DNA from 2 places in the Undibacterium sp. 5I2 genome. Region 2 is predicted to be linked to the other one. Evidence: predicted binding sites of a transcription regulator. Region 2 holds the regulator's gene; the other holds the start of a gene.
What was found. Region 2 encodes sigma-54, which starts transcription at its own class of promoters, with help from an activator protein. Its sites were predicted from a motif close to TGGCANGNAANCTGCTTT; they were not measured.
Positions count from the first base shown of each region.

Region 1 (9,080 bases), on a different contig from region 2:
CAGATCGCCTTAAGCTTGGCAGAAGCAGTTGCCAAGGGTGATCTGAGCGTGAACATTCAGGTTCAAGGCAAGGATGAAACCGGGCGCTTATTGCAAGCCTTGAAGAATATGAGCGACAGTCTGGTCAACATCGTGACGGAAGTGCGTTCCGGCACCGAGAGTCTTGCCACCGCTTCGACCGAAATTGCGCAAGGAAATATGGACCTGTCTGCGCGCACCGAATCACAGGCCAGTTCACTCGAAGAAACCGCTTCATCGATGGAGGAGCTGACCAGCACCGTGCGCCAAAATGCAGACAATGCACGGCAGGCTAACCAACTGGCGCAAAGCTCGTCTGAGCTGGCCTTGAAGGGTGGCCAAGTGGTTGCGGAAGTGGTCAACACCATGGGTGCGATTAATACTTCGTCGCGCAAAATCGTCAACATTATCAGCGTGATTGATGGCATTGCTTTTCAAACGAATATCTTGGCGCTCAACGCTGCGGTCGAAGCAGCCCGTGCGGGCGAACAAGGCCGCGGCTTTGCCGTAGTGGCGACGGAAGTACGCAATTTGGCACAGCGTAGCGCGGCCGCCGCGAGAGAAATCAAAACCCTGATCGACGACTCGGTAGAAAAAGTTGATGTCGGCAGCAAACTGGTCAATCAAGCTGGCTCAACCATGACCGAGGTGGTGGACAGCATCAAACGGCTGAGCGACATTATGGCCGAGATCAGCGCCGCCAGTATCGAGCAATCTGCCGGTATCGAACAGGTCAATGAAGCCGTCATCGATATGGATGATATCACCCAACAAAATGCCGCCTTGGTGGAACAAGCGGCGGCGGCGGCTGGCGCAATGCAAGAACAAACGAGGAATTTGAATCAAGTCGTCAGCGTCTTCAAAATGGCGAATGATTCCACGCTTATGCATACTGCAACGCACATGACTGCCAAGCCGCTGACTGATTTTACACGGAGCAAAACTGCTGCCAAGAAGAACATACCGAGATTAGTCAGATAGGAAACACTTGCGCAGCGATTTGCTCCCACGTGTCACGCGCCGCGCTGGCCGGAACTTGCTGCAGGCAAAACATGACATCACAATCGGGCCGGATCAACATGTATGCCGTCAACTGACGCTGCAACTCCGGCACGCTGAGCGCGCCCAGACCACCGTAAGCCTCAATCAGCGTCTTGAGCAGCAATCGATTACCTTGCGCCATGAAAATCATCGGCGTCAACAACTCAAAGCGGTCTGTGTTGCCGATGATAGAATCACCGAAATCAAGCAAGCCATCGAGCCGCCAGCGCCCGTCTTCTGGTTTAGCCATCAAGTTCCCTGGATGGATATCCATATGAATCAAGCGCAAGGCACCGGCTTGGCCAAACCCACCGCTACGCTCAATATACGGCAGTACTTGGGCCAGCAAGCCGGCCGGCATTTTATTGCGGCGATGCCGTGCCAAGCAGCTCGCAAGCAGATCATCAAGATACGCCGGCCACGCTGGCTTGATCGCACTGTTTTCATCGACCGGCAGCGCGCGCAATTCGCGCATAACTTGTCCGGTCTGCTGCATGATCAAGCGCTTCTGTTCCAGTTCCATAGTTGGCCATACATCGGCCAGTAACACGCCCTCCAAGCGAGGCGAAATCACGCATAGCCAGTTATCAATTTCGGCACTGCCGATCAAACTGGGCGTGCGCAAGGACAACTTGCCTTCAAGCATAGGCGCGAACAGTATTTCCTTCTCGCCTTGGCGACGCCAATTGGGCGGCACGAGTTTGATGATCACGTCATCGTTCAAGCAAAACAAGGCATTGCTGGCTTGCGCGATTTTTTCCCACTGGCCCTGAGGCAATTGAAATTGCTGTTGTACGTAGCTAAGCACAGGCAGCCAAGCTGGCAACGGTGTCCGGGCGATGAAATCGCTGCAGGCAGCGTTGTCCAAGCCTTGCGGCAGGCAGTTGAGAGAGATGTTCATAATTTCTGGTCTGGTCAGGAATAAAAACGGCGCGTTGCCGAATACGCATTCTACGATACCAAGAGGCGTGGACGCGCCCACCCATTCGCCCAATTCGTCATTGCCGCGCAGGCGGCAATCCAGTGGCGCGTACGCGCCCTTTATATCTGTGCTGCTCAGGCGCAGCAGAACGTGTTCATTTCACAGAAAAAAAGTGCCCTTGATCGACCCTCTCACCCTGAAGGCACTGACGTGCCACTCGATTCCTGCCTACGCAGGAATGATGAGGCGAGAGCACGGGGGAATGACATGTCTGCCAGTTAGATTAAGGATGCCGACTGAAAACCCTTTTGCGACAGCCTCTGAAGGCCGAGGTTTCATGCGCAAAATCTGATGAAGCAAAATATGCGCTCAGGCCGGCAGGCGTCGCCGCAGCGTAGCATTTTGACACATAATTCCAGTCAAGCTCAACATCTGAAATAACTCTATAGATCACGAAAACGCGCACGTTTATTGATTTGGCGCAAACTTGAATCGATCAGTAAGCCTACACTGAGACATTCCTGCACACACAGGCGAGGATTCGAATACCGGATCATCCTGCCGACTGCACTTAGCCCCCCGACAAGTATTTTTTCTTTCCAGCTGACTTCAAGCTGACTTCAAGCTAACGCGTCTCATTAAAGCCACGGCGCAACTTTCCGGCATCGACAAATTTTTATGAAAAAATTTGTCGCTTTTACGCAAAAACTAAAGCCTGATACTGATCCTGATGTGACGATCGATCTTCATTTAAAATCATTTAATGTGACGATAAAACATCATAAGATCATTTATGTTACGATTAATCTTCATCAAAAACCTTTGTGACGATTAGTACCTGTACGCTAAGGCCACAAAATGAGTTAATGAATGTGTGAAAAAAATACCTTTATCCATCACGTTCGGAATCCGTATCAGGGCTTTAAGAAAAGCAGCTGGACTGTCACAAGAAACCTTTGCCGACAGTTGTGGATTCGACAGAACCTATATCAGCGGGATTGAGCGCGGCAAGCGTAATCCTTCGTTATCGGCCATAGAAATTCTGGCTGAGGCACTCAATGTCACGGTCGTCAAACTCTTCGATGAGTAGACCGAGGGGCTAAACTAGCGCGGCCGCTTCCCCCTCGGCATTTTCGTCACACTGACCCAAGCTGCTGCGTGCGCCGCTCATGCAGCTCCACATATTTGAGCAAAACCAAGAGCATCGCCCCAAGTAGCATCACGGCTGCGGCCAAATACAAGCCGACGTTGTAGTTGCCCAATTCGGCCGCCAAGGCACCGGTCATTGCCGGGCCGATGATTTGCGCGCTGCCGTAAGATAAAGTCATTTTTCCCATCATCTTGGCAGGCCGAGTAGGATAATAACGGCCGGCCATGGTCAACACCAAGCTGACCATGCCAATGAAGGTGCCACCGAATAACAAGGCACCGATCAGCGCGGCGAGCAAGCCGCCAACCATGACCGGCAGCAAGATTCCCAACACTTGCAGCAGCGCGGCCAAAATCAATGCATTGAGTTCGCCGGTACGTCGCGCGATGAAATCCCAATTGATGCAAGCCGGTGCTGCACCAAGGCCAATGGCCAGAAATACCCAATTACCCTGCCCGGCTAAACCTGGCAAGTGGTTGACGATGGTGACGATGAAGGTAGCGCTGACCACGTAGCCAATGCCGGCGCAAAAATACGCGGCCATGAAAATGCGCAGGTACCAAGGTCCCGGTACTTGATCGAGCATTTTTTCGCCGCTGGTGGTGGTGTCACTGCGATCCGGCGGTGGCAACCAGCGCCACGCCGGTATCAGTAACAGGCAGCCGAGCGCGCTGAAGGCAAACCATTGTTCGCGCCAATCAAACCACGGGCTCATCAGCGCCACGACCGCGGCACTCAAAGCAATGCCGATGCCGATGCCGGCGAAATGAATGCCGAGTTCACTGCGATGATTATGCCGTATCAACCAATTGAGAATCAGGCCGGTGCCGAACAGCATGCCAGCGGCACTGCTGAGGCCAGCCAAGTAACGCGATACACCCCACACCAGCAGATTCGTGCTCACGCCCATCATCACCGTACTCAGCACCGCCAGCACCAAACCAATGCGGTACAAGCGGTCTTTGAGCACCAAGTCGCTGACGAACATCGCCAGCACTGCGCCACTCAGGTAGCCGGCATAATTATAGGCAGCCAGCCAACCGGCAGCAGCCACGCCGAGTCCGGCCTGCTGTTGCATCAGTGGCAGCAGCGGCGTGTACGAGAAGCGCGCGACCCCGAGCACCAGTACCAGACTGAAAATACCGGCACAAAGAACCTTGAAACGTTGTTGCGCCGGATGCATGGGCGCTCCTTTCGGGGTAGACGGTTTAGCTGGCCGCCGGCGTACTTTCGCCAGTAGCAAATTCATAGCAGTTGCGACCACGGCGTTTCGCGGCGTACATGGCGGCATCGGCTTGCATCATTAAAGCATCGATTTCATTCGCTTGCTCGGGAAACATGGCAATGCCTATGCTGGCACCGACCACCACGAACACTTGATCAAGCACGAAAGGGCGCGACAATTCGGCAATCAGTTTTTCGGCGATCAAGACGGCCTTGGCGCGTTCATCACAATCACTCATGAGCAAGACGAACTCATCACCACCAATCCGGCCAATCTGGTCGGCTTCGCGCACCAGATGCTTGAGACGTTGCGCAACTTGGATGAGAAAATTGTCGCCAAGCGCATGGCCATACTGGTCATTGACCGCTTTGAAGCCATCAAGATCGACATACAACAGGGCCAGTTGGCGGTTTTGTCGAAGCGCCAAGGCTATGCTCTGGCGCAACCCATGCATGAAAGCACGCCGATTCGGCAAACCGGTCAGGCTGTCATGATGGGCGAGGTAATGCATCTGCTCTTCAGTTTTGAGTAATTTTGCTGCCAGCAAATTGAAACTCGTTACCATTTCACCTACTTCGTCGTGCCGCCTGACCGGCAAACTCGACAGCGCTCTGCTGCCATCGGCCATGGCGCGCATCTGCCGCGCCGCCGCGCGTAGCGGCGCGAAGGAATAGCCGAGTACCAGAATGAGCGCGATGATGAGAAAAACCGCCGAGACGATGCTGTTGCGTGCGAATACATGCCAAACTCGATCAGAGGCGCTGAGCACTTCGGCGCTCGGCATCTGCGCCACCACCACCCAGCCGGCACTTGGCACAGACACGACGTTTGCCAGCGTTTCTACTCCGTAGGCATTAATGGTCACACCTGCCCCGCGCCAGCCTTGCATTACCTTATCGTGCAACAGATTGCGTCCGTGTAGGGGCAAGGGCTGCAGCCGCAATGCCGGATCACTGGCGGTGACAAAGACTTGATCGCGCGGCGAAATCAGTAAGAAACTACCGGTCTTGCCGATGCCACGCTTGCCGATCAGATCAAGAAAGCCGGGACTATCGATTTCGCTTGCCCCCATCAGCACAGCAATGATATCGCCGCTGCGATTACGCAAGGGCGTACTGAAATTGACCACAGCGCGGTGGACGGTACGGCTGATAGCTGGTTTGCCGATATAAAAAAGGCTACCCGCACGCGCCGCGATAAACCAATCACGCTGACGAAAATCGAGCTCGCGACGTCCGCGAATTTGTGGATAGTCGGATAGCGCACCGACTCCACTCAAGGGCAAAATGACCAAGCCGAGTGAAAACAGGGGTGAAATATCGTGACGCACGGCCAGCCACTGTTCCAATTGCTGCGGATGTTGCAGCAAGGCTGATGGAAAATCAGTCGCCAGCTTGAGCAGCAATTGCCTGCGCACATCGATATTGCCGTTTATATCGTCAGCAACATAGCTGGCCAGCGATAATTGCTGACCAGAAACCACGTCGACCGTACCATCTCTCAGAACTTTAGCGGCCATTTGATAGCGCATGACACTACCAACGACAATGAACAAGATGCCCATCGCAATGAGCCGAAAAGTAATGCCGCGGGTAAGGTGCAGCAGGCGCATGGGTCGCTTACATCATCAGTGGTCAGAGGTGGAGGCAGAACTGAAAAATTGTTGCCGAGAAATAAATTAATTATACTAGCCTGAATTTAACAGAGAATCATCGGCAACAGGAGATTTTGCAAAGAAATAGCTGCAGAACAAGGAACTGCAGCTGTGTCTTTTAAGCACCGATAGGAAACGATGCCGCGTAGGCAGCCGGGTTACTGCCATCCCACACAAGCCCATCAATCAAACGACTGCTGCGCATACTGCTGGCCGGGAGTGCAACCTTGGCCAGACTGGCTGCCTCGCGGTAGAGATCGATGCGATTGACTGTGCTGGCGACATCCAGATAAGCCGGATCGGTCTTGAGCAAACCCCAGCGCTTATGCTGGGTCAGGAACCACATGCCATCCGATAGATAAGGAAAATTGACGGCACCATCGTTGAAAAACTTCATCTCGTTGCGCGCATGGTGAGCGCTATCCGCAGCGCTGGAATTCGGCCCAAGCAGCGCGGCATCGATGACATCGACCGAGGTGTTGAGATAGTCGCTGCCAGCCAAGATCTTGGCCATACGACTGCGATTGGCCGGCGCGGCATCGAGCCAGCGGCTGGCGTCCAGAATCGCGGCGCTCAAGGCGCGCGCCGTATGCGGGCAACGGTCGGCAAACTCTGCGCTGGCACCGAGTACTTTTTCCGGATGATCGGGCCAAATTTGCGCGCTGGTGGCGGCGGTCACACCGATGCCATCGGCGACGGCACGCTGATTCCAGGGCGCGCCGGCACAGTAGCCATCGATCTGGCCCAGTCGTAAATTGGCCACCATTTGTGGCGGAGGTACGGTAATCACCTTGGCATCGGTCTGTGGGTTGACGCCATGGGCGGCCATCCAGTAATGTAGCCACATGGCATGGGTACCACCGGGGAAAGTCTGGGCGAACGTGTAGAGCCGCGGCTCCTGCGCCATGCACTTGGCCAGCCCAGCACCATCTCTGGCACCTTTGGCGGCCAAGCTACTCGATACCGTGATGGCTTGACCATTGTGGTTGAGCGTCATCAGCACGGCCATATCTTTCTGCTGGCCACTGATACCCATGTGTACGCCATACAGCAAACCGTATAAAACCTGCGCGGCGTCGAGTTCACCATTGCACAGTTTGTCGCGCACCGCGGCCCACGACGCTTCGCGGCTGACGACGATCTCAATACCGTATTTTTTATCAAAGCCTAACAAAGAGGCCATCACTACAGAGGCACAATCGGTCAACGGCATGAAGCCGACCCGCACCGTGCGTTGTTCCGGGCGATCCGATCCGGCGACCCAGATACCGGCCCGTGTCGCTGCCTCAGCGGCAGCGCTGACGCCGGTCAACTCGACCACACTATCTTCTGCCGGCGTTTGCGCGGAATTCATCATGTTACTGCTCCAACAAAAAAGTACTGAAAATGCAAGGACTCAGAATAATTCGCACCACTTTAGTGCTGCGCACCAACTCAGTGCAATCAATCCACTCAGCCGAGTAAGTCAGACACATCGAGAATGCGCTGGGCTAATTCGGCCAGTTTCATATTTTTTTCCATCGCTTGGCGGCGCAAGCGCTCAAATGCCTGCTGCTCACTGAGACCGTGGCGTTGCATCAAATAGCCTTTGGCACGTTCGATGGTTTTACGTTCGGCCAATTTGGTTTTGGTATCGGATAATTCATTGCGCAGTTTTTGGTCGGCCACAAAACGTGCCATCGCCACCTCCAGCACCGGCTTCACGCGCGCGCTTTGTAAGCCGGCCACCACATAGGCCGATACCCCGGCCGCCATCGCCGCTGCCAGCTCGGAGGCTTCACCGGCTTCGGTGAATAACACCAGCGGTCGCGGCGCATCGCGCGTGGCCAATACCAAGTCTTCCAGCACATCGCGGGCATCCGATTGGGCATCGATGATGATCATGTCGGGCTGCAGCATGGCAATGCGATCGATCAAATGCATATCGCCGGGAATCGCCGCAAGAATATCGTAACCGGCTTCCAGTAAGCCGCTGCGCAAGGCCTCTGCGCGTGCACGTTGTGCCTCGACGGCGGCACCATCAAGCGGGCGACCATCCGACTGCGCCAGCTCGAGCGTAGTGACGACGACAATTTTCAAGCTCTGCCTGGGTGAGTCGGAATCAGAGGTGGGCGATTTCATGATGGACTCAATGCCGAAAAAAATAAAGGAAATGCAAACTTGCAGTTTTGTAAATTTATCAATGCAAGAATCGATCCAACTTACGCTACGCGTAACAGTGCGACAATTTACCGTATCATGAGGCGCATCTACAGACCCTCGTCTTTCTATGCCAAACCACAGCAGCACACTGCCTCAGCACCGTATCGGTGCGGCCATTCTTGTCACTGGCCTGATTCTGTTCTTGGATGGCAGCGTACTGCTGGCAAACGGCACCCGCCACCTCGGCGTTTGGCTGCCGTTCTGGGGTGGACTGGCGCTCTGCCTGGGATACTGGCAACGGCAGCGTTTAGCGACATGGCGCGCCGCGCGGCGCTGGCATCGTCGCTTGTGGAACTGGGGGGCAGCCGGCCTCATCGCTTGGCTCATCAGTGTCTTGTTATTTTTTATATTCATACAGGGCGCGCATGATCGCACTGAGCACAGCGCGCCGCGCGCCTTGATTGTACTCGGCAGCGGCAGCCCAGAATGCCGCCCATCGGCAACGCTGGCGGCACGTCTGGAATTAGCGCGCCAGCAGGCTATACGCTGGCCACAGGCATGGATCATAGTCAGTGGCGGCCGCGACGATGGTTTGGCCTGCAGTGAGGCCGAAGTGATGGCCGACAGCTTGCGCGCCGCCGGCGTGGCGACTGCGCGGATTATCCTTGAAACCGCGAGCCGCAACACCGCCGAAAACCTCGCTTACAGCAGCCGTTTGCTAGGCGCACGCGGCATCGTCGCGAGCGACACAATCATGTTGGTCAGCAGTGATTTTCATTTGCCGCGCGCCTACTGGATTGCCCAGCAAGCGGGCTGGCACAGCGTCGCAACAGCCGGCGCGCCAACGCCACCAAGCGTGCGCCTCAACGCTTGGCTGCGCGAATACTTCTCTTTCGTCAAAGCCTGTTATTACCACGGCAAATAAGCC
Region 1 covers NZ_JASJVS010000049.1:6,999-16,078, reverse strand. Annotated here, with positions in the region: gene QN359_RS15350 (methyl-accepting chemotaxis protein) at 1-999, shown strand, start outside; gene QN359_RS15345 (aminoglycoside 3'-phosphotransferase/choline kinase family protein) at 992-1,960, opposite strand; gene QN359_RS15340 (helix-turn-helix transcriptional regulator) at 2,856-3,071, shown strand; gene QN359_RS15335 (YbfB/YjiJ family MFS transporter) at 3,118-4,314, opposite strand; gene QN359_RS15330 (sensor domain-containing diguanylate cyclase) at 4,340-5,968, opposite strand; gene QN359_RS15325 (CmpA/NrtA family ABC transporter substrate-binding protein) at 6,129-7,367, opposite strand; gene QN359_RS15320 (ANTAR domain-containing response regulator) at 7,463-8,131, opposite strand; gene QN359_RS15315 (YdcF family protein) at 8,280-9,077, shown strand.
Region 1: QN359_RS15320 (ANTAR domain-containing response regulator) is a predicted target of sigma-54. The motif match lies at 8,192-8,209, and genes of this name have one in related genera.

Region 2 (9,080 bases):
CAGGCCGACCCGAAAGTCATCGAGGCTTATCTCGGCGGCAGTGTCAGCGACGATCTCGCTGCGGCCACCAACGCGGCCAGCGCCTAAGGAGAACAGTATGCTGAGTATTTCAAATTTACACGCGGCCTACGGCAAGGTGCAAGTATTGCATGGCATTTCCATCGAAGTCCCGAAGGGCAAAGTGGTGACCTTGATCGGCTCTAACGGTGCCGGAAAAACCACCACCATGCGCGCCATTTCGGGCATGTTGAAACCGAAAGAGGGCACCGTGCGTTTGGCCGGTAACGATATTACCGGGCTCGATTCACATCGTATCGCACGTGCCGGTTTGGCCCATTCGCCGGAAGGCCGGCGGGTGTTTTCGACCATGAGCGTGACCGATAATTTATTATTGGGAGCGTTTCCGCGCTTTACCAATGCGCGCACCCGCGGCGATATCGACAGCGATTTGCAAAAAGCGATGGAGTTGTTTCCCCGTTTGCGCGAGCGGCGCAATCAATTGGCCGGCACCTTGTCGGGCGGCGAACAGCAAATGCTGGCGATGGCGCGCGCAGTGATGCTCAACCCCGAAGTGATTTTGCTCGATGAACCGTCGATGGGCTTGGCACCGATCTTGGTCGATGAAGTGTTTCGCATCATTTCTCGGCTCAAGAAGGAAGGCATCACCATGCTGCTGGTCGAGCAGTTCGCCGCTGCCGCCTTGGCGGTGGCTGACTACGGTTATGTGCTGGAAAACGGTCGCATCTCGGTACATGGGCCGGCGGCCAAGTTACAGAATGATCCGGCGGTACAAGCCGCGTATCTCGGTGGCGGTGCTGCGCACTGAGTTATCAGGATAGAAAAAGGGGCAGCTGCAGCTGCCCTTTTTTTAATCAATCGTCAACCGCGCAACTCGCGCAGCGGATGTGCATAGTCGGGCCACGCCGGCGCAAAAAAATCCTGCACCATGGCCTTGCTGACCTCGCTCAGTTGTGCCGGTCGCCATTGCGGCGCATGGTCTTTTTCCACCACCAACGCGCGTATCCCTTCGAGTACTTCGCCATGCGTGAAACAGTGGCGCACCATGCCGCGTTCCATGCGCAAGCAATCGGATACCGTCATGCCGGCGCTGCGGCGCAGTTGTTCGCGCGTCACGCACATCAGCAGCGGCGAACGTTTGGCCATATTGGCGGCGGTTTTTTGTGCGAATTCGGCGACGTCAGCGCTCAGTGTCGTAACGATGTCTGGCACGCTGGCTGCGCTGAAATGCCTATCGATCAGCGCCCGTTCACGCGCCAACATGCTCGCCTCTGGCCGCGCTTGTTGCGCGAATGGCGCGGCAAATTCACGTATGGCTGCGCGCAGATCGAGCGCATCGCTGTGCGCCAGCAACTCGAACAGTGCTGGCAATTCGGCGGTTGGGACGAAGACATCGGCCAGGTCGGCATACAGGGCATCGGCGGCAGTGATGATGTCGCCGGACAGGCCAAGGTAAGTACCGATTTGACCGGGGCAACGCGACAGGAAATAGCCACCGCCGACATCGGGGAATAAACCGATATTTACTTCCGGCATAGCCATCTTGGTGCGCTCGGTGACGATGCGCAGGCGGCATGCCGGGCCGGCTTGAGCAACACCCATGCCGCCACCCATGACCACGCCATTCATGATGGCGATGTAGGGCTTAGGGTAGAAATGAATCAAATGATTGAGCGCGTATTCTTCGCTGAAAAAATCTTCCAAGAGGGCGCTGCCGCCGACCGGGCCGACGCTGCCGACTTCATAAAAAAAGCGGATGTCACCACCAGCACAGAAGGCTTTCTCTGCGCTGCTGTGGATGACTACGGCGCGAATGCTGGTATCCTCACGCCAGGCCAGCAACTGTGCGCTGAGGGTGCGGACCATTTCCAGTGAGAGCGAATTGAGCGCGGCCGGACGGTCCATGCAAAGGTAGGCAATCTGATTGTTGACCGAGGTGAGAATGTGTTCGCTCATGATATGACCGCTCAAAGGGAAAAGTGTATTTTAGCCGGTGTCCCGGGCTGGTGGCATGCAGATGAAAAAAGGACGCTGAGGCGTCCTTTTTACTTTCACAGAGTAAGAGTCAGATCAATTACGCCGACGCGGGATCAGGCATATGCTTGATCGCTTCATGTGGGTGTTCCTGAATCTTATCTTTGTGTTTGATGACTTGCCGATCGAGCTTGTCGATGAGGGCATCGATGGCTGCGTACAAGTCATGTGCCAGGCTTTCAACGTGGATGTCTTTACCGCTGATGTGCAGATTAATATCGGCCTTATGGCACTTCTCTTTTTCGCGGAGCTTATCGACAGTCAGAATGACAGCGATATCAATAACTTGATCAAAATGTCGCCGGACACGCTCAAGTTTGGTATGTACGTATTCACGAATTGCAGGAGTTACTTCGACGTGATGTCCACTGATGGTGAGATTCATACTACGCTCCTATGATGATGGTACTTGCTAGGGTGATCTATCTTCAGCTCATTGAAAAGATGCGTTCGAGCTAAATTATATATAGCAATGTAAAACGTGATTTCAAGGTCTGTTTAAAAACATTTACGCATACTGACCGGGGGGATTTTCAGAGCTTCACGGTATTTTGCAACGGTACGCCGAGCAATCACCATACCCTGTTCACCCAGCATGTCTGCGATTTTACTGTCAGAGAGTGGGCTTTTCTGGTCTTCTGCTCCTATCAATTGCTTGATGAGTGCGCGGATCGCGGTGGATGAAGCTTCGCCGCCGGTTTCCGTCGCTACATGACTGCCGAAAAAATACTTCAACTCAAACATACCATGCGGGGTGAGCATGTATTTTTGCGTTGTTACACGAGAAATAGTGCTCTCGTGTAGACCTAGTGTATCAGCTATTTCGCGCAACACAAGGGGTCGCATGGCAACGGCACCGTGGGTGAAAAAGTTCCGTTGTCTTTCCACTATCGCTTGGGCGACACGCAAAATTGTTTCGAAACGTTGACGCATATTTTTGATCAACCAACGTGCTTCTTGCAACTGCGGTGCCATACAGGTATCACCGCGATTTTGGCGCATGATATTGGCATACATATTGTTCACCCGCAGCTTGGGCATCACGTCTTGATTGAGTAAAACTTGCCAGCCATTGGCTGATTTTTTGACGATCACGTCCGGTGCCACATAGTCGGAACTGTTGAGCGCAAAGCTGCTGCCTGGACGTGGTTGGCACATGCGGATCACGGTTTGCGCTTCGCGTAAGTCTTCATCATCGCAATCGAAGATTTTTTTGAGTTTGCCGAAATCGCGCTGGGCGAACAGCGGCAGTTGTGTTTCTATAATTGCCAGCGCCAGTCGCCGCGTGACGAAGGCGATCTGCGGCAAGCGTTTGATTTGCAGGGCCAAACATTCGGCCACGTGACGCGCACCGACGCCGGGTGGATCGAAGCTCTGCACCATACATAATGCAAATGACAACTCTTCGGCTTCGACGCATAATTCCAGCGGCAAGCTGGCATGAATTTCATCGAGCGTCTCAGTCAGGTAGCCATGATCATCGATGGCATCGATGATCAATTCGACCAAGGCCAAGTCGCGCGGAATACGCAAGCTCAGACGCATTTGTTCGAGCAAGTGTTCGCGCAGGCTGATATGACTGGCTTCGAGTTGACGAAAGCCTTCATCGTCATCATCGTTGCGCTGGCCGGGTGCGACATCGCTCCAGTCATCTTGAGCGGCACTGACGCTGTCATTGATCGGCACCTCGATCTCGGCCACTGCTTCTGTGCTGGCACTGGCGGCTTCCTGCGGCAACGCTGTTTCCATGCCGGCATCAGGCGTGCTGCTGGCGCTGTTGATGGCACCGTCGGCCAACAAACGCACGGCGTGCTCGAGCGGGTCGTCGACGCGCTCGAGCAGTGGATTCTCGAGCAGCAGATTTTCCAGTTCCTGATGCAGCTCCAAGGTTGACAATTGCAGCAAGCGTATCGATTGCTGTAATTGTGGTGTCAATGCCAAGTGCTGGGAGGTACGAAGTTGCAGGCTTTGTTTCATGATTCTTCCCGTCACATGCGGAAATGTTCTCCCAAATAAACCCGACGCACTGACTCATTTTGGATGATGTCGTCCGGTTTGCCGCTGGCCAGCACGGCACCTTGGTTGATGATGTAGGCGTGGTCACAAATGCCCAGAGTTTCACGCACATTGTGATCGGTGATCAAGACGCCGATGCCGCGCTCTTTGAGAAAGCCGACGATGCGCTGAATTTCGATGACAGCAATCGGATCGACACCGGCGAACGGTTCATCGAGCAGCACGAAACGTGGGTTGGTCGCCAGCGCCCGGGCGATTTCTACGCGTCGCCGTTCGCCGCCCGACAGCGCCATGGCTTGGCTATCGCGAATTTGTTCAATTTGCAAGTCAGCCAACAAAGCATTGAGACGAGCGCTGATTTTTTTTTCGCTTAAATATTTTCCATCTTTGCTTTTTTGTAACTCCAATACGGCGCGTATATTTTCTTCCACCGTCAACTTACGAAACACCGAGGCTTCCTGTGGCAAGTAAGACAAGCCGAGCACGGCGCGCCGATGGATAGGTAAATGGGAGACGTCGACGCCGTCGATTTTGATTTCACCCGCATCCGATGGAACCAAGCCGACGATCATATAAAACGAGGTGGTTTTTCCGGCACCATTCGGGCCCAACAGCCCGACCACTTCACCGCTTTTGACGAGCAGCGAAACATCGCGCACTACTTGGCGCGCACCGTAACGTTTTTGCAAGCCTTTGACCATCAAGGTACTTTGTTGTTCGCTCATGTCAGTTCGCCTGATTTTTCGGTTGTATCGTCATTTTGATACGGCCGCCACCGTTGACCTGGGTACCGTTGCTCGAATTGCTGCCGACGAAGACATCATTTTTACTATCATAGGAAAGAAACTCGCCTTCCTGCTCATCGGTGACGCGCTTGCCGTCGAGATAGCGCACATGGGCCTTGGAAATAAATTTAACGAATTCGGTTTTCTCATCATATTCCGCTTTTTCGGCTTCGCCCTCGACCCATAAATCGGCACCGCCATCGCGTTTCTGGCGGAAATGTATTTTGGCACCGGGTTTGGCGAACAGATTGATATGCTGAAACTCATCGGCCGCTTTCACCGCTACCGCGCGTTCGGCCTTGACTAATAAGGTGCCGCGGGTGATGACGACGTCGCCGGTAAATGTATTGGTGTTGCTCTTGCCTTCGCTGACTAAATGTTCCGCTTCGATAACCATTTCTTTTTGGCTATCGGCTTTTTCAGCGTGGGCCGAGGGCAACAGGGTGCCGACCAGCGTGGCCAGCAGTGCCGTTGTCATCATACGCAGAGTGAGGATGCTTGGCATACGGGGTACTTTCTAAAAATTCAATATTGCAGACACTTAAAACCATGGTGGCGGTGTTAATTGTTGCTGCGTTTCTTAATGCGCGAGTGGACTTTACTTAATAATTCCAATTGCTGGCTGCTGTTATTGGCAAACATGCCGACCGCATGAGTTTCTGTGTTTTTACTCAGCAGCGTAACGGCGCGATCCGATTGGATCACATCATCATCCGGTATCAACATCAGGTAATCGGTCTCAAGCCGCATGTAATGCGAGTTCAAGCCATCGGGGCGGTCGACGCTGACCTGATCATACAGATGCACGACATCATGTTGGCGTGCTGGTGTGATCAAGTTGGACTTTTGATCCACCACGGCGCGCTCGGCGATGATGGTGATCGGCGCGCGTTGCGCGTCGAAACTGTTGATATGCGGTTTGCTGATTTCGATCTGATCGGTTTGCGGCAAATGAATCAAGCGCTCGCCGGTGACATGGTAATTCGCCTTGCCCTCATTGGATAATTTAATAAAATTAAATTTCTCAACATAGTAGTCAGGCTCGGCACGTACATTGATACGATGATATTCATCGGCACCGCGGCGGCGCATCGCATCGTCGATCCAGAAACTGGCCAAAGCCACGCCAGCCATCACGGTAACGGCGATCCAAATGCGCGCACGGTCGATAGTGATGGGAGATTTCATGTCAGATAGCTGGACAATACTTGTTCATACTTATTCTGTGCGCGCAAAATAAAATCGCACACTTCCCGCGCCGCGCCGTGCCCGCCGCCCGTGTTGCAAACGTAATGCACCCGTTGGCGCACTTCGAGGTGGCCGTTGGGGACGCTGGCCGCAAAGCCGACCCGAGTCAATACCGGCAAATCGATGATGTCATCACCAATAAAACCACATTCTTCGGCCGCTATCTGCAATTCTGTCAGCAGTGACAGGAATGCGGTTTTTTTGTCGTGTATCCCTTGGCGCACGTGGGTGATGCCGAGATCGGCGGCACGTTTGCTGACGATGGGCGATTGCCGGGCACTGATGATGGCCGTGGCGATACCTGCATCTTGCAGCAAACGTATGCCTTGGCCATCAAGGACATTGAAAGTTTTCAAAGCCTCGCCATCGGCACTGAAATGCAGGCTGCCATCGGTGAGAATGCCATCGACATCAAAAATCATCAGGCGTATGCGGGCAGCGCGGGCGCTAGCGTCATTCATTAAATCACCTTGGCACGGGTCAGGTCGTGGATATGCAAGGCACCGACGAGTTTGTCGTCTGCATCGGTGACCAACAACTGATTGATGCGGTAGGTTTCCATCACCTCAACCGCTTTGACGGCCAATTGTTCGGCACGTATGCTGTGGGGATTTTTATGCATGACTTCGGCAATGCTGATTTGCGTGAAATCGCGCACGCTCTCCATCATGCGGCGCAGATCGCCATCGGTAAATACGCCGATGATGTGATCTTGCTCATCAACCACAGCAGTCATCGCCATGCCTTTTTTGGTGATCTCCAATAAGGCGACGATCAATTTGGTGTCCGGTCGTACACGCGGGATGGCATCGCCCGTGCGCATGACATCTTTCACATGCGTCAACAGACGGCGGCCGAGCGCCCCACCCGGGTGCGAGCGGGCAAAATCTTCTTCGCGAAAGCCTCGGGCATCGAGTACAGCTACCGCCAAGGCATCGCCGAGCGCCAAGGTGACCGTGGTGCTGGCGGTCGGTGCCAGGTTAAGCGGACATGCTTCTCTATCGACTTGCAAGCTCAGGTGGACATCGGCGAGCCGTGCCAAACTCGACTCCGGATTGCCGGTGAAAGCAATCAGCTTGACGCCCAAGCGTTTAATTATTGGCAATATTGCCATTAATTCGACCGTTTCGCCGGAATACGAAATGGCGATGAAGGCATCTTCGCGCATGATCATGCCTAAGTCGCCATGGGCGGCTTCGGCCGGATGCACAAAAAATGCCGGTGTGCCAGTTGAGGCGAAGGTCGCGGCAATTTTGTGTGCGATATGGCCAGATTTACCGATCCCAGAGACGATCACGCGGCCACTGCATTGCAGTGCGATGCGCACGGCCTGCGCGAAGCCAGGCGCATCGCTGCTATTTAGTCTATTCTTTAATGCAATAATGGCATCGGCTTCAATTTGCAAGGTGTCCGAGGCAAGTTGCAGAGCGCGCAAGGCGCTGCTGGCATCGGCCGAGTTGGACGAGTTGGATAGGTCGGCCGGCGGGGCCGAAGGAGCCGAGAAATGGGAGGCAGGAAAAGCAGTCATGTCCGAAGTATAAACCAAATTCAGTAAGCAAAAACTCTGCCAGATGTAAGGTAGTGTAGAAGCATACGCAGAAAGCAGAAAGTGCACGCCATAAATCGGCAATAATAGCAGGCATGACTGCTCTCGATACCACACTCACTCTGCTGGCCGCCGCCGTTTTTGGTGTGGTAGCATTTCGCATGTTGCAATTGCCACCCATCTTAGGTTACTTGACGGTCGGCATTTTAATCGGTCCATTCGGCCTGCGCATGGCAGAAGATGGCGTGGTCACCCACGAGTTGGCAGAATTCGGCGTGGTCTTCCTGATGTTTTCGATAGGCTTGGAATTTTCTTTAGCCAAATTGATGGCCATGCGGCGCGCGGTGTTCGGTCTTGGCATGGCGCAGGTACTGACCACCATCCTCATGGCCATGGCTGCCGCATGGATGGCCGCACACTGGTTGCCACAGTATTTTCAGATCAGTTGGGAAGCCTCGTTTGCACTCGGCGGGGCCTTGTCCATGTCATCGACGGCGATTGTGTCGAAAATGTTGACCGAGAAATTAGAGCTGGAAAGTCCGCACGGTCGCCAGATCATCAGCGTATTGCTGTTTCAAGATTTGGCCGTGGTGCCTTTGCTGATCATGGTGCCGGCACTGGCGGCGCATTCTGATGACATTGTGCAAACGCTGGCCTGGGCCGGTGCCAAAGCCGTGCTGGTCTTGGGTATCCTGCTCGTCGGTGGGCAGAAACTGATGCGCGTGTGGTTTCGCATTGTGGTTAAGCGGCGCTCGCAGGAATTATTCATGCTCAATCTGCTGCTCATCACCTTGGGTGCGGCTTGGTTGACTGAAAAAGCCGGTTTATCGATGGCGCTCGGCGCTTTTGTTGCCGGCATGTTAATTTCCGAAACCGAATATCGGCACCAGGTTGAGGAAGATATCAAACCGTTTCGCGATGTCTTGCTCGGCTTGTTCTTCATTACCATCGGCATGTTGCTCAATTTAGGTGTGGTGTGGAATCAGTTCGGATTGGTCTTATTGTTGTTTGTGGTGCCGATGCTGATGAAATTATTACTCATTACCGGCTTGGCTAAATTATTCGGCAGTCCGACCAGTGCTGCGTTGCGCACCGGTTTGGGCTTGGCGCAGGCGGGCGAATTCGGTTTTGTGTTGCTCAACCAAGCAGGAGTATTGCACCTCATTGATGCCGACTTATTGCAAGTCATCTTGGCGGCGATGGTGCTCTCGATGTTGGCTTCACCCTTCATCTTGGCCAAGTCGGATGCCATCGTGATGAAATTCTCTGCCAACGAATGGATGATGCAGTCACTGGCGTTGACGCAAATTGCGGCACGCACGATGAATGCAAAAAAACACGTCATCATTGCCGGTTTCGGCCGTAGCGGCCAAAGCCTGGCACGTTTGCTGGCCGAAGAAAATATCGAATACCATGCGCTCGATCTCGATCCT
Region 2 covers NZ_JASJVS010000078.1:5,133-14,212, forward strand. Annotated here, with positions in the region: gene QN359_RS18035 (branched-chain amino acid ABC transporter ATP-binding protein/permease) at 1-87, shown strand, start outside; gene QN359_RS18040 (ABC transporter ATP-binding protein) at 98-826, shown strand; gene QN359_RS18045 (enoyl-CoA hydratase/isomerase family protein) at 880-1,974, opposite strand; gene hpf (ribosome hibernation-promoting factor, HPF/YfiA family) at 2,093-2,437, opposite strand; gene QN359_RS18055 (RNA polymerase factor sigma-54) at 2,551-4,029, opposite strand; gene lptB (LPS export ABC transporter ATP-binding protein) at 4,041-4,793, opposite strand; gene lptA (lipopolysaccharide transport periplasmic protein LptA) at 4,795-5,358, opposite strand; gene lptC (LPS export ABC transporter periplasmic protein LptC) at 5,415-6,041, opposite strand; gene QN359_RS18075 (HAD family hydrolase) at 6,038-6,562, opposite strand; gene QN359_RS18080 (KpsF/GutQ family sugar-phosphate isomerase) at 6,562-7,629, opposite strand; gene QN359_RS18085 (cation:proton antiporter) at 7,743-9,080, shown strand, end outside.